3 regions of the Peribacillus sp. FSL R5-0717 genome follow, and region 1 is predicted to be linked to each of the others. Evidence: riboswitches for the same ligand, from Rfam matches in the RefSeq annotation. Region 1 holds a riboswitch; each other region holds the start of a gene.
The links. Region 1 has a riboswitch for cyclic di-AMP ahead of NYE65_RS17115 (APC family permease). Riboswitches for the same ligand answer to the same signal wherever they lie in the genome.

Region 1 (4,954 bases):
CTCCAATTAACTTTTTGCCAATCCCAGCATAATCCCAGCTATGATGATCAAGATAATCCCAATTACGATTCCAATTAGTTGGCGCTTCGTTTTCTTTTCACGTAAAATGAAGATCCCCCCAAGAGTTGAGATGACTATGCCCATCTGCGAAAGTGAAAAACTAGTGGCCACTCCCACACGTGGCTGGGAAATGAATAAAAACATGTTCCCTGCAGCCCATATCAATCCCGGAATGATATTGCGAATCGTATATTTGTTAAACGGTTTATGCTTAAAAGTCAATAACAGGCCGCCTATCACCATCCCGATCGCTTGAGGGAACAACGCTGACCACCCATCAACATCAAAAAGACGGGCCACGACCACATAAACCAAATAACCGAATGTCGAGATGAGGAGAATAACAATTCCTTTCTTCAAGTTTCCCGACTTGCCCTCTTTCGATTCTTTATCTTCCAAGGAGGTCAAGACGATTCCTATAATAATGAAGACTAAAGCCAAAACGCCTAAAATAATCGATTTCATTGTAGACCATTCGTTAAAAACTATGACCCCGAATAAAGTGGTTGAAATGAGCTGCAATCCTGTTGATATTGGCATGGTTTTGGAAACTCCCATTAAATCAATGCTCTTAAGCTGATTAGCTTGTCCAACAGCCCAAAACAATCCAGATACGACTCCGACTCCAAACACCAGGAGTGACAATTTAATATCTGCGAAAATATAAACACCAATTGAAAAAATCAAGGCGCCAATCGTTGTACCTAGTGTTTGACTATAGGGTCCACCCCCGAGTTTCACATTAAATAAAACGATGCTTCCCCAGAATAATGCCGGCAAGAGAGCTAATAGTATATCCATCTTCAACCCCCATATATGTAAGTACAAAACTAAGCAGGAAATTTCATTTTGTCTTCTTAATATGTTCGCATTATTTGAATTGACCCTTGGTAATTTTATGAAGTGTTTCCCTTAAAAATTGTTCAACACAAAAGGGCTGCAGACGCAGCCCTTTTTAATGATACTGATTGATGCTATCCACCGTTGATGATGTCGCATGTCCATTTCCGAATCATCAGCGACTTTGAAATAATAACTTTCCCAAACAGCAGTCAATCGGATAATGATGATGGAGAAGGTTTTATATTAACATTAATTAAAGCTTTAAAAGAGGAAGTATCCCCACATCTTACTGCAAATCCTTTTTATTGTCGGGCTTCATAGTTACTGTGAGTAATGAATGTTCATACTCAAATATCGGCAGCGTAAGTTATTGCTGAATTTTTTATAAAGATTAGAAAAAAAGCAAACCTTATGTAGGTCTGCTTCTTTTCTTAGATAATGGAACTTACTTCTTCAAATGATAGGGCACTGTCGCAACAACCACATTTCTTCTATAAAGCAAGTAGGCCTTAATCAGTAAACTTGATTGGTTATGAAGAATATTGTGCCAGCCTTTCTTCGGAATAAATTGGGGGATTATTACCGTAACTTTATAGTTGGATTCCCTCGCTTTATGTTCAACTGTATCTACAAATTTAGTTAATGGCTGAATGATACTTCTGTAATAAGAATTCAGTGTAACTAGCCTTACATCTGGTTGCCACTTCTTCCATTTTTCTTCGAATTTCTTTTCATCTTCTCTTTCAAAAGCGACATAAACGGCAATGACCTGATGTGCAGATAGAGATTTTGCATAATTTAAAGAGTTCTCAACCACATGAGTTATACCGGCCACAGGTACGATAATGATATTTCCTTCAATTGGCAAGATCGGCTCACAAGTTGTAATCCTTAATTGGTCACCAACTGCTTCATAATGCTTTCTGATTCGATGAAAAATTAACAGGATAATAGGTATAAAAATCAAAACAGGCCAAACCTGAGTAAACTTGGTCAAGAAGAATATCATCGTGACGATAAAGCTAATAATGGCACCAATTGAATTAATGGTTAATTTCAACATCCAGCCTTTTGGCTTTTCGCGAATCCATTTAACAATCATCCCGGTCTGGGACAGAGTAAATGGAATGAATACCCCTACGGCATAAAGCGGAATGAGATTTTCTGTATGTCCTTCAAATGAGACTATCAAGATGATGGATGCAAGTCCCAGTATGATTATTCCATTGGAATATCCTAATCGGTCCCCTCTAATTGTAAACGCCCTTGGTATGAATTTATCTTTTGCAAGATTCACCGCAAGCAAGGGGAAAGCGGAATAGCCAGTATTGGCAGCAAGTATCAAGATCAATGCAGTCGTACCTTGAATGAAGAAATACATGAAATTCCGGCCAAAGATCTCTTCAGCAATCTGCGAGACGACCGTTACCTCTGCGCTAGGAACAATGCTTAAATAGTAGGCTAAGAATACGATTCCCGTAAATAATACTGCCAGTAAGGAACCCATAGCTATTAAAGTTTTTGCAGCATTATTCGGTGCTGGATCTTTAAAGTTCGGGATTGCATTGGAAATCGCTTCGACTCCTGTCAATGCGGAGCTTCCTGATGCAAATGCTCTTAGCAGTATAAATAAGCTGATGCCGGCTACCGGAGTCCCGATTGACGCATGCAATTCCGGTGAGACTCCTCCCGTCAGGATCTTGTAAATTCCAACCCCAATCAAGATGAACAGGGCTAAAACGAATAGATACACCGGATAGGCCAAAACAGAGGCCGACTCCGTAACCCCCCGCAGGTTCAGGATTGTAAGCAGAATGACGAAAATGATGGCTATGCCTACATTATATGAATGAAGGCTGGGAAAAGCGGATGTGATGGCATCCGTACCTGCAGAAACACTTACAGCCACAGTTAATATATAATCGACCAATAAGGATCCTCCAGCTATCAGCCCTGGATTGACTCCTAAATTGTTTTTTGAAACCACATAGGCTCCCCCGCCATGAGGATAAGCAAAAATGATTTGTCTATAGGACAAGATCAATGCAGCCAACAGTAACAATACTCCGATGGCGATGGGTATGGAATACCAGAATGCCGCAGCACCGACCGTGATCAGAACGATCAATATTTGCTCCGGCCCATAAGCAACCGAAGACAAAGCATCAGAAGATAATATCGCCAACGCCTTTGTTTTGTTAAGCTTTTGTTCACCAAGTGCATTTGATTTTAAAGGTCTCCCAATCAAGAACCTCTTTATAGAAGATAACATCAAGTATTCACCACCATATTAAATTTATAAGTTTATGTTACCCAGCTGTAGCAAAAAACAAGACAAACAGAAAAATGCCTACAAGTCATAGCTAAATAGACCTGTAGACATCAATTTTTTTGTCTAACAAGCTCCACCTTCCTTCTCATATAACGCTTACGAGGTTAGCTGTCGGATTCGGACCTAAGAGTAGCCCTACCTTGAAAGGATTCACCCCTTGGATTGTAGTAACAATCCCAATACCGGGTCCCCCGCACCATAAGGTTTAAGCGATTTAGAAATATGAAACTGTTGATTATCATACTCCCGTGAAAAGGAAAAGTAAATGAAAATTTTGCACAGAAATATAATTATTTTTTGTATGCGAGGTTTAATTCTTGACTTATTTAACAAAAGTCATGCAAACACATGATTCGATGGTAGGAAAGGAGGAAAGTAAACGTCTGAAAGGAAGATATTCAAGAAGACAATGAACAAAAGATAGATTCCCCAAAAGGAAAAATGAAGTAACGTGATGGATCAAGTAAAACAGATCTGCCCCAGCTTGGATAGTCATTAAATCAGAATTTTCGCTTTCCGATTCCATTTTTTATTCCCGTCCATTCGGGGGCATTATTCCACTGATCTACGCTATTTAGTTCCTTCCTTCTTGAATTGGCCTCAAATTGCTTTTTTTAAAGACAAAGTATTTCTGGCCAAGATAGTTAAGCACTGTATAAAAGATTGTTCCTATCAGAACAGCCAAATTTTGTTGTATGGATAAATGAACGGTTCCTTCCAGTGATTCTGCAATGGCTTGGCCTATAGAATAAGCGGCGGAATAACAAATCAGGATGACGCAAAAGAAACGGGCAACTCCTCGCCGCCATTCTATATCGCTTTTAAAGGTAAAAGTCCTGTTCAAAAGAAAACTCGTTACAGCTCCCGTACCATTGCCGATAAAGGTGGAGATCCAGTAAGATAATTCAAGAGCATTCATGAGAAAAAGCATGATGGAAAGTCCAACCGCTGTATTGACTATTCCAACCAATAAAAAGCGGATAAAGGAGTTAGTTTGTTTTAGATAGTTTTTCAATACTGTTCCGTTCATTTTCTAATTGCTCCCGTTTTTTAAAATCGAGCGGATTAAATAGATCAAGATCAACAATATATTTAGGCCGGCGTTTGGATTCATTATAGATTTTTCCGATATACTCCCCAATCAACCCGACAGCAATCAACTGTAGTCCACCGATCAACCATATGGAGGTGATCAATGAGGTCCAGCCAGTTTCGGTCTGCCCATAAAATTTCAACCATAAAAAGTAAGACCCAAAGAGTAAGCTAATGAAAAAGGAAAGACATCCTAGCCATAATACAAGCCGGATCGGTGTAACTGAAAAGGAAGTAATGCCATCAAGTGCAAAAGCAACCATCTTCTTAAATGGATATTTCGTTTCCCCGGCCAATCTTTCTTTACGGTCATAATAAACAGAGTCCGTCTTAAACCCAATGAGCGGTACAATCCCCCGTAAAAAAAGATTCGTTTCATCAAAGCGTTCCAACTCCATGATCGCCCTTTTGCTCATTAGCCGGAAATCGGCATGATTATAGACAAGGTTAACCCCCATCTTGTTCATTAATTTATAAAAGCCTGTTGCAGATGTTCGTTTAAAGAATGAATCAAGGTCCCTTTTCTGGCGGACACCATATACGATTTCACATCCTTCATTGAATTTACGAATGAATTCCGGGATGACTTGAATATCATCCTGTAAATCTGCATCAATGGAAATCACA
Region 2 (4,954 bases), 1.7 Mb from region 1:
TCAATTCTGTATATAAAGCATCGGACTGTGCCATATAGCCGACATCCATTAACAGGGATTCATTTGGCACTTCATGATCCAGAACCGTGACTTTACCCGCATCGGGTTTAATTAATCCGACAATCATTTTAATCAAAGTCGTCTTTCCGCATCCGGATGGACCTAACAAACCAAAAATTCCGCTTTTTTCAATATTCAGGCTCATTGGCTGAATGACCTTCTTCTGCTGAAAACCCTTAGCAATTCCATCAATGGAAATCACATTTTTCATTGCACACACATCCTCCCTCTTTAATTAACACGGTGTTGAGTGTATCATCATTCTAAGGTAGCATTCGGTCTAATACAATCAACACATTTGGAAAAATGTTTAGTGAAGGAGACATTCCATGGCATCGATTCATGAGGATATGGTACAAAAGACGAAAAAGCAGATACAACATCATTTTATTGCACTTATTGAAGCAGAGGGGTTCTCACATGTATCCGTGAAGAAAATCGCAGAGCGTGCCAATATTAATCGGGGCACATTCTATTTGCACTACACAGATAAATATGAATTGATGGATCACTTACAGCAGGAATTGTTACATGAACTTCAAACCCGCATTACTGCCATTTTGCCTAAAGAGGCTTTTTTGGCTCTTAATCAACAGCAACTTTATCCGCCTTTCATAGCAATTTTTCAATTCATCAGTGAACATGCTCACGCATTAAGGGCCATTCTTGGTGATCAGGGCGACCCTTCTTTTGCGAAAAAAATAAAACGGGTTTTCGGTGAAGTACTGTTGGAGCGTTTGATCAGCCTGCATCCTGCAGCTAAAGATGAAGCATTCCGCATGTATATGCACGCCTTCCTGACATCGGCGATTTTAGGGGTGATTACTGAGTGGCTGGAGAACTGTGAAGAACAAACGGCGGAAGAAATGGCGAAAATCCATTTTCAAATCTTGAACTTCATCAGCCAATTGCGCACATTCATCCAATGAACGATTTTAGTTGGAGATACCTATTCCGCACAAAAGAATGGAAGGGTATTTCCAGGATACCAATGCATTTCTTAATGTCATCGCTTCTCCCCCTTTGATCGTACAATTTAAACCCCCGTCCCCAAGGAACGAGACCAATTTGCGACGCCCCCCATAAATACCCAACAATCCTCGGCTGTTCTAGGAAAGTGGTCATTTCATTTTACTTTTCTTTACGTCCACATTAAACATTACTAAATTTTAACATTATTGTTTCAAAACTGTAAATAACGCAAAAAAACTCATTAAATATAATGAGTTTAAAAGCAAAACAAGATATGGATTTTTCGCTCACCGTTCCTGGATAGAACACAGGGAATTACAATAATTGAATACCGCTATGAATGTTGGAATCAGTTGATTTACCTTGGGGAAAACAGTTTTAAAAACGGATTCTTTTTCTTATCCGTTATCCTTAATTCATTCATGATGATTTGATCCTCATGATCGGCTATCCATTTCCTTAGTGCATCTTTATCCTGGCATTGTGTTAAATATGTTTGGCCACCCTTGCCTGTAGCATTAATAACATATCTATTGAACGTCTTCTCCATAATTGCCCGCCTTTTTAATAAAATGTATTGAATTTAACTAATAATGTACTGCTTTTTCCTTTATCTTTTACAAAAGAAACATAATTTATCTATTACAAATTTCGAATGGCAATAGCATGTTCTGCTTGAAATTATTGAATAAAGTAGATCGATGCCGGTTATCTTAATTGGATTAATCGAACCTATCATAATGTGCTAACTAATATTTGTCAATACGTTTTCTGAATGTAAATAAAACGTAAATTTTCAGTTTTGTTAAAGAAATATTTTTTTACGATTTAGGGGTTTACAACTGCTAAATGATGGGAGTAGAATACGTTTATCAATTTAATGCATTTCGGCCAAAACTCATTATAAATGAGTACGGAGGACCCAATCATTTGGGGTTAATTCTGCCTTGCAGAAGGGATGAGATCAGCTCTTTCGCCATCCTACCCGTCAGCTAACTTCGTCGGCTAAAGCGAAGGAGGTCATAAGACCGCCTATTTCGGGAGCCTTTTTTGCACGCTTTTTGTGGCAATAAGCTATTCGATGTTTTCGCAGGTCTTTTTATTATGCCTTTTAAAAAGATTCGGAATGAGGATTGATGGTTAAGATATTCATACAGTTTTACACATTTCATTTTTATAGGCAGGGATGATCAATTTGATAAAAGCAAAAAATTTGTTAGATCCGCCAAAAATACTTGTACTTGGCTTTGCCATCCTGATACTTTTTGGGGCCTATTTATTGACCCTGCCGGTTTCCACAGAAGATGGCCATGGTCTTTCTTTTCTGGATGCTTTATTCACCTCGACTTCCGCTACATGTGTAACAGGACTGGTCGTTGTGGATACGGGATCGACCTTCACCACTTTTGGTGAGTTGGTCATCTTAACACTGATTCAGGTAGGCGGCCTAGGGTTCATGACATTTGCGACGTTTTTCTTTTTATTATTAGGCAAAAAGATTTCTTTAAAAGGCAGGTTAGTTCTGCAGGAGTCGTTAAATAATCTATCCATGGCGGGTGTAGTCAGATTAGTGAAATGGCTGTTAATTTTCACGGCCATCATTGAAGGCATGGGTGCCCTTATCTTATCGATTCGCTTTTCTTTTGACATGCCAACCGGCAAGGCGATCTATTACGGTGTTTTTCATTCCGTCTCGAATTTCAATAATGCCGGCTTTGATTTAATGGGGGAATTCAGGAGTTTGACCCCTTATGTATCGGATCCATTCGTAACCCTTACCGTTGCCTTCCTCATCACGTTTGGCGGGATAGGCTTTATCGTGATGAATGAACTATACGAATATCGGAATACACATCGTTTATCCGTACATACGAAGATCGTTCTGACGACTAGCGTGACCCTTACGATTGCCGGCGCGATTTTAATCTTTTTATTCGAGTACGGCAATGCCAAGACATTGCAGCCTTTATCTTTCATGGGTAAAATACTGTCTTCTTTATTTCAATCGGTATCACCACGGACGGCAGGCTCCAACACGCTGAATATCCCTGATTTAACTCAGCCTGCATTACTGCTCATCATTTTCTTGATGTTCGTTGGGGCATCACCCGGATCGACTGGCGGCGGGATTAAAACGACGACATTGGCGACGATTGCCGGAACGGTTTGGTCACAGATTAAAGGTAAGGGTGATGTGGTCTTGTTCCGACACCGCATCGTGAGTGAAACGATTTTTAAAGCATTATCCGTCACATTCATTGGTGTATTCGTGGTTTCCACCATCTCCATTCTGCTGACCATCACTGAAAGCGGATCTGACTTTTTGATGATTTTGTTTGAAGCCACTTCAGCTTTCGCCACCGTGGGACTTTCAATGGGTTTGACTCCGGAATTATCACCGGTTGGCCGGATGCTCATCATTTTCACGATGTTTGCAGGACGTGTTGGTCCTTTGACTTTTGCCTTTGCTATCGCCATGAGGCGCAAGCCAGATCCGTTCCGACGTCCAAAAGGGAAAATCATGATTGGTTAATAATGCATGAAGGAGCGTAAAAGATGGGAAAAAGACAATATGCCGTGATAGGTTTAGGCAGATTTGGAACCAGTGTGGCCCATAGATTATATACGGCAGGCCAAGAGGTTTTGGGTATTGATGTGAACGAGGAAAGAGTCGAGAATGCGGAACTGAACGTTACCCATGCAATCATGGCGGATACGACCGAAGAAGAGACATTGAAAGCAATCGGAATCCGTAATTTCGATTGTGTCATCGTAGCCATCGGAAATGACATGCAATCGAGCATTTTAACTACCTTGCTTTTAAAAGAGCTTGGGATCAAAAAGGTCATTGCCAAGGCACTTAATAAAAATCACGGTCAGGTGCTGACAAAAGTCGGTGCCGACTGGGTCATCTACCCTGAGAGGGATATGGGGGAAAGGGTCGCGAACCAGCTCCTTTCCCCTAACATGCTGAACTATATCGAGCTTTCTAAAGAATACACTATCGAGGAAATCATCCTCCCCATGAGCATGAAGGGAAAAAGCCTCAGGGAGCTTGATTTACGGGCAAAATATAATATCAGCGTCATTGCCATCGTGAGTAATGGAGAAATTATCATAGCACCGTCACCGGATCAGGATATCCATGAAAAAGATATGCTTTTAGTGGTTGGCAATAAAGAAGATCTAGCCGTCTTTGCCAATATTGAATAATCCGGCAGGTTCCGGCTTTTGCTCCTTTTGAAGGCTAATACATACGAGAAGACCGCCATATGGAGGTCTTCTCGATGAAATTTATAACGAACATGCCCGAGCCCAGGGTATGTATGTATTATTTTATCGTACTGATCGCTTGGGCAAGAGTGGACTTTATCGTCACTTTATCAAAAGGAAGTTGAAGCTTAACGGCAGTCATGGCTATTTCCGGCCGAAGTCCTGAAAGGGTTGTTTGAATTCCGATCAAATGCAAGGATTCAATCAATTGAGACAGCTGGTGTGCGGATCCGCTATCTATTGAATGAACGCCGGATAGGTCAATGAAAAGTCTGGTGACATTTTTTTCAGCGCACTTTTGTAAGGTGTTTTCAAGCAAGGACATGCCCCTCGTCGTGTCAATATCGCCTATCAGGGGAAGCAATGCCGTGTTATCTTTAAGGGAAATGATGGGTGTGCTCAATTCATCGATCGTTGCCTGTTGGGCTTTCATGATTTTATTGGCATACCTATGATTCGCTTCCGTAAACCTCTCCATCACTTCACTGAACACCTTCACCACTATCCGATACCAGGAGTTTATTTCCTCCTGTGTATATTGATCTCCATGCAATTTCACAAACCGGTCAATATAATCCAGGTATTGCTCTTGCGTTCGGAAAAACTCCCTCAATATAAAATAGATGGGTGTGTTTAAATGCTGCTCATC
Region 3 (4,954 bases), 690 kb from region 1:
ATGATTTTAAGAAATTCCTTGTAAAAGAAGGCGATTCGGTTACGGCTGGCTCCTCGTTGTTTGAGTATACGGCGACCGAACTTGATGCGCTTAAAGCGAGTTTGGAAGCGGAGAAAACGGCAGCTGAGGGGGAAATGGCAGGGATTGAGGAATACATAGGGAAGTTGAGGTCTTATCAGGGGAACGTGACCAGTGAACCTGAAGCGGCAATTGATGAATCGGTGGAAAAAAACTTGAATATTGATATAACGACAAGCTCTTCAGATCTTATTAAAAGTAACATTGAGCAAGAAATGTACAAGCAGGAACTAGAAAAAAACAGGTTGGATGAAAAAGTGAAAATGCTTGACGCTAAATTAAGTTCGATTGAGGAGCAGTCCAGTGCAATTGTGACGACGAGCGAGGCTGATGGTATCGTTAAAAATATCAATAAAAACCTTGATAATCCCATTATATCCATCGTTTCGACAAACATGGCAATTGAAGGGTATTTCTCCGGAGAGGAAATGAAAAAGGCTGAAGTGGGCATGACTATAAAAGCAAGTTCCTCTGATTCAAAAAAGGCATTGAAAGGGACGATAGGCCGTATCCATTCCTATCCCGCTGAAGAGCCATCATTAAAAAAAGATAACAGATTTCCATTTCAGGCTTTAATCGAACCGGAAGGCGAAGAAACGGAACCTCTGTTGGTGGGATCGAAAGTGAATCTTACTGTAATAACCAATGAGAAAGCCGGTGTACCCTCCATACCGATAGAGGCGGTACAATACCAAAAGCATCCTTATATTTACAAGTTGACGAATAAAGGCCATGTGGATAAACATTACATTACAAAAGGTCTTAAGGCTGAAGGGAAGCAGGAAATCATAAAGGGACCGTCTGTAGGTGACGTCATCCTCCTGATGCCGAATGTGGCAGTGAAGAACCATTCTTATTTTATTACCCCGATTCAATTTGAAAAAGTGAAAGCTGGAACTTATAAAAAATTCACCTCTAGGGAAAAAGTAAGATACCTGTTACTTGGCATTCTGGAAAAATAACCGCTTTTTTCACAAGAGAGGTGATGTCAAATTATTTATTAATTATATCAATATAACTTAAGTGATTAAAAATCGGGAAGCGTAATTATAGATAGAATAGCTATTAATACAGAATATTCAGACATATTCAAAGACCTTTTTCTAGAACGGATGCGAATAAATATTTACAGATTATCATTTTTAGTATAATATTTTATTATAAGTTAACTCGCTTAATCTTATTCCAAGAACGGGGGACCCATTTTTGTGGATTTTATCCGCTAGGGGTGAATTCAGAAATGAAAGGGCTTTTTGTGTTTCCAATCCTAACCCGACAGCTAACCTCGTCAGCGTCTTCAAGGGAACATGTGTGAATATTCACGCCTATAAGAAATCGACACATGAAGTGTCTTTTTTTTCGGCGTAAAGACAGAGTTTTTCAAAAAAAGAAAAATTACTTTCTTTTATTAGTATCTTGTTTCCCTTACCGAGACAAAAATGTTTTTGCATCAAAGACTTTATGGAAGGTGAGGAAAGTAAATGAAGAAATTCAAACTAAGTTTAGCTAGCCAAATTTTCATTGGTTTAATTCTAGGGATTATCGTTGGTGCCATTTTTTATGGTAATGAGTCGGCCCAAAACTTTTTACAGCCATTCGGAGACATTTTCCTACGAATGATTAAAATGATCGTAGTGCCGATCATCGTATCCAGCCTTATCGTTGCAGTTGCCGGTGTAGGTGACTTAAAAGCGGTAGGAAAACTAGGTGCTAAATCATTATCATACTTTGTTGTCGTAACTATGATAGCGATTGCTGTTGGTTTAATTTCAGCGAATATCATCCAGCCTGGTGCTGGTGTGAATATGAATAACCTGGAACAAACTGATATCTCCACATATGTTGATACAGCAGAAACTAAGCAGCATGAATCGTTCGTAGATACACTTGTACACATCGTGCCATCCAATCCAGTTAAAGCCATGGTAGAAGGCGATATGCTAGCGATCATTTTCTTCTCCGTGTTGTTTGGACTAAGTATTGCGGCCATCGGTGAAAAGGGTAAACCGGTATTCCGCTTCTTCCAAGGTGTAGCAGAAGGAATGTTCTACCTAACTAACATGGTCATGAAATTCGCTCCTATCGGTGTATTTGCACTAATCGGTGTGACTATCTCCAAGTTCGGCTTGGAATCTTTGATTCCGTTAGGAAAGTTAGCGCTTTCTGTTTACGGAACAATGATCTTCTTTGTAATTGTCATTCTGGGTCTTATTGCAAAGTTTGTAGGATTCAATATCTTTACTTTGATTAAACTTCTGAAAGAAGAATTGGTTCTTGCTTTCTCTACTGCAAGTTCAGAAGCGGTTCTTCCGAAAATCATGGAAAAAATGGAGAAAGCGGGATGTCCGAAACATATTGCTACATTTGTTATTCCGACTGGATACTCCTTTAACCTTGATGGTTCTACATTATACCAAGCGTTAGCAGCTATCTTCATCGCTCAAATGTATGGAATCGATTTAAGCGCGTATGAGCAAATTACGCTGATGCTAGTGTTGATGATCACTTCCAAGGGGATTGCGGGTGTACCAGGTGTATCTTTCGTAGTTCTTTTAGCGACATTGGGAACTGTCGGTATTCCTATTGAAGGTCTAGCATTTATTGCCGGTATCGACCGTATTCTTGATATGGGACGTACAGTGGTAAACGTTATCGGTAATTCACTTGCGGCAATCGTTATCTCTAAATGGGAAGGTCAATTCAACCCTCCTTCCAAAAAAGAACTAGAACAAGTTTCTTAATACAAAAAATCCAGAGTGAAATGTCACTCTGGATTTTTTTATTTATTTTTTGAATGAAATAGCGCTTTCTTATTTCTCGATGACTGTAAACTCTGCTTCCTTCAGATACTCAAGCACTTCAAGTTGAATTGTTTTATGGAGGAAACAACCTTCTTGACGTGTCTTCCCGGATGTCAAAATACCCCCAAATTCATAAAGCCTTTCATCTTGTTTACCCCAAAACCAAATCATTTCCTCTCGGCCCAGAAGGTCATGTGTTGTGAAATGAAACTACCTTCAGGCTTTAAAATACAGTTGATTTGTTTTCAAAGCTAATGTCGGTCATTTTGAGTTTGGGATACATAAGCAAATAGGGAAGCGGCCCTATGAAACGAGTTAATGAGTGATAAAACAATTTATGATCCATTCTTCAAATCCCTATATTTTTTCCTATTGGTTAATATGGACTTTGATTCATGTTATTTACCTGATACAGATGATGATGATTAATATTGGGGTTATATAACTTACGTGAAACTCCAAAAGTTTGATAAAATAACATTATTGATTGAGAGCTCGGAGGGGATCAGGTTATGAAGAATGAAAGTAATGATATCTTATACATGTATATGCAGGCTTCCGAACGGTTTGTCCTTTTTAATGGACTCAATTTTCGTGAATTCGTCAATTCGCTTCCGTATACATTGGATTCGATTTTATTATTGAAACATCAATTCGATGGTGGGGAATACAATTTGAATGTCCTGCTTGAGAGCGCTTCATCTGAAGCTATTGCGAAGCTCGTTAAAGAAAATGTCCGGGCATATGGAGATTTCTGTTGGATTGATTTTGAAGAAGCGGAAGGGCTGGATGAATTGGATGGAAGGGAAATAGCGGAACTATTATATTTAGGACACGCCAAAACCCATCTTGATCCCCCGTTTTTCCGTAAATTGAATAACCAATTTGTGTACCTGGCCCAGGATGATGGCTGGTTCAATAAAATTTATTTTCGTTCTCTTTCGACATATTATATGATGTTAGGAAGTCTGATTCCGCTAAAGCTGGAGCCGTTAAAAGTAGAGAGGACGTGGCTTGGAATCAGAAAGAAAAAAGAGCTGACGGCGATTCCTGCAGAAATCATCGTTTCCTTGGCTCATATTCTGGCAGAGGGGCTCGTTTTTTCCTTTCGGGATGTTAAGTATACTAGAACGAAAATTGAGATACCGGCATGGGTCGTAGGGGATTATTTAAACATGGATGAAATGCATGATTCCTTTTCGGATAGAGATAGTAAGGAGCCCGATGCATTTATTATCTTCAATCGAAAAGAGAAGATTTGGGAAAGTGTTATTAAAAATACACCATCCTCCTGATTTTATTTGAAGTCTTTGAACTTTTTAGGTGTAAGACTTACCGTCTCATGCATAAAAGATAAGAGAGGGAAACGTAGAGGTGTTCACAGGATATGGCAGTTTTATTCTGTGTTTTGCAAAATAGTAATCATTGTAAAAGCCACAATAATGGAAGTTTCGCTTTACCCCGCATTAACAGGCTGTAAGGAGGCCTGATGATAAATGTAATGAAAAAGAAATGTGGTGAGCCAACAGCCTGTAAATGCCCGATTGGCTCAACTAACCATCATTGGAAAAGCCACAATGATGGAAGTTTCGCTTTACCCCGCATTAACAGGCTGTAAGGAGGCCTGATGATAAATGTAATGAAAAAGAAATGTGGTGAGCCAACAGCCTGTAAATGCCCGATTGCGCCACACAGGATGTGCTAGCACAGGAGTTGCCACAGGATATGGCAGTTTTATTCTGTGTTTTGCAAAATAGTAATCATTGGAAAAGCCTCAATGATGGAAGTTTCGCTTTATCCGTTTTAGTGTAAAGTGATACAATGAACATGGTTAAAAGAATATTGGAGGGTAATAACTCATGAAAACTAAACTTGGTTTGCTTTATGGTGGAAAATCTGCGGAGCATGAGGTTTCTATGCAGACGGCTTTAGCGGTCATTAAAGCTCTCGATTTAGCAAAGTTTGATATATATCCGATTTACATAACAAAAGATGGTTCATGGATTAATGGACCAAAGTTAACAGGTCCTGCCGAGAACGTGGAGGCTTTGACATTTTCACCGGAAAAATCGAGC

Region 2: it holds a riboswitch for cyclic di-AMP, as region 1 does, so the genes downstream of both, NYE65_RS09105 (TrkH family potassium uptake protein) here and NYE65_RS17115 (APC family permease) in region 1, are expected to answer to the same signal.
Region 3: it holds a riboswitch for cyclic di-AMP, as region 1 does, so the genes downstream of both, NYE65_RS13955 (cation:dicarboxylate symporter family transporter) here and NYE65_RS17115 (APC family permease) in region 1, are expected to answer to the same signal.

Annotation. Positions count from the first base shown of each region.
Region 1 is NZ_JBBOOF010000001.1:3,540,474-3,545,427, reverse strand. Features, by position in the region: gene NYE65_RS17120 (RhaT/GlcU family sugar-proton symporter) at 7-861, opposite strand; gene NYE65_RS17115 (APC family permease) at 1,349-3,175, opposite strand; cyclic di-AMP (ydaO/yuaA leader) riboswitch at 3,313-3,457, opposite strand; gene NYE65_RS17110 (GtrA family protein) at 3,810-4,265, opposite strand; gene NYE65_RS17105 (glycosyltransferase family 2 protein) at 4,225-4,954, opposite strand, start outside.
Region 2 is NZ_JBBOOF010000001.1:1,874,433-1,879,386, forward strand. Features, by position in the region: gene NYE65_RS09090 (ABC transporter ATP-binding protein) at 1-271, opposite strand, end outside; gene NYE65_RS09095 (TetR/AcrR family transcriptional regulator) at 390-989, shown strand; gene NYE65_RS09100 (hypothetical protein) at 1,391-1,582, opposite strand; cyclic di-AMP (ydaO/yuaA leader) riboswitch at 1,912-2,054, shown strand; gene NYE65_RS09105 (TrkH family potassium uptake protein) at 2,228-3,565, shown strand; gene NYE65_RS09110 (potassium channel family protein) at 3,589-4,245, shown strand; gene NYE65_RS09115 (STAS domain-containing protein) at 4,364-4,954, opposite strand, start outside.
Region 3 is NZ_JBBOOF010000001.1:2,845,840-2,850,793, forward strand. Features, by position in the region: gene NYE65_RS13950 (efflux RND transporter periplasmic adaptor subunit) at 1-1,040, shown strand, start outside; cyclic di-AMP (ydaO/yuaA leader) riboswitch at 1,240-1,387, shown strand; gene NYE65_RS13955 (cation:dicarboxylate symporter family transporter) at 1,560-2,819, shown strand; gene NYE65_RS13960 (hypothetical protein) at 2,889-3,050, opposite strand; gene NYE65_RS13965 (hypothetical protein) at 3,392-4,174, shown strand; gene NYE65_RS13970 (D-alanine--D-alanine ligase) at 4,739-4,954, shown strand, end outside.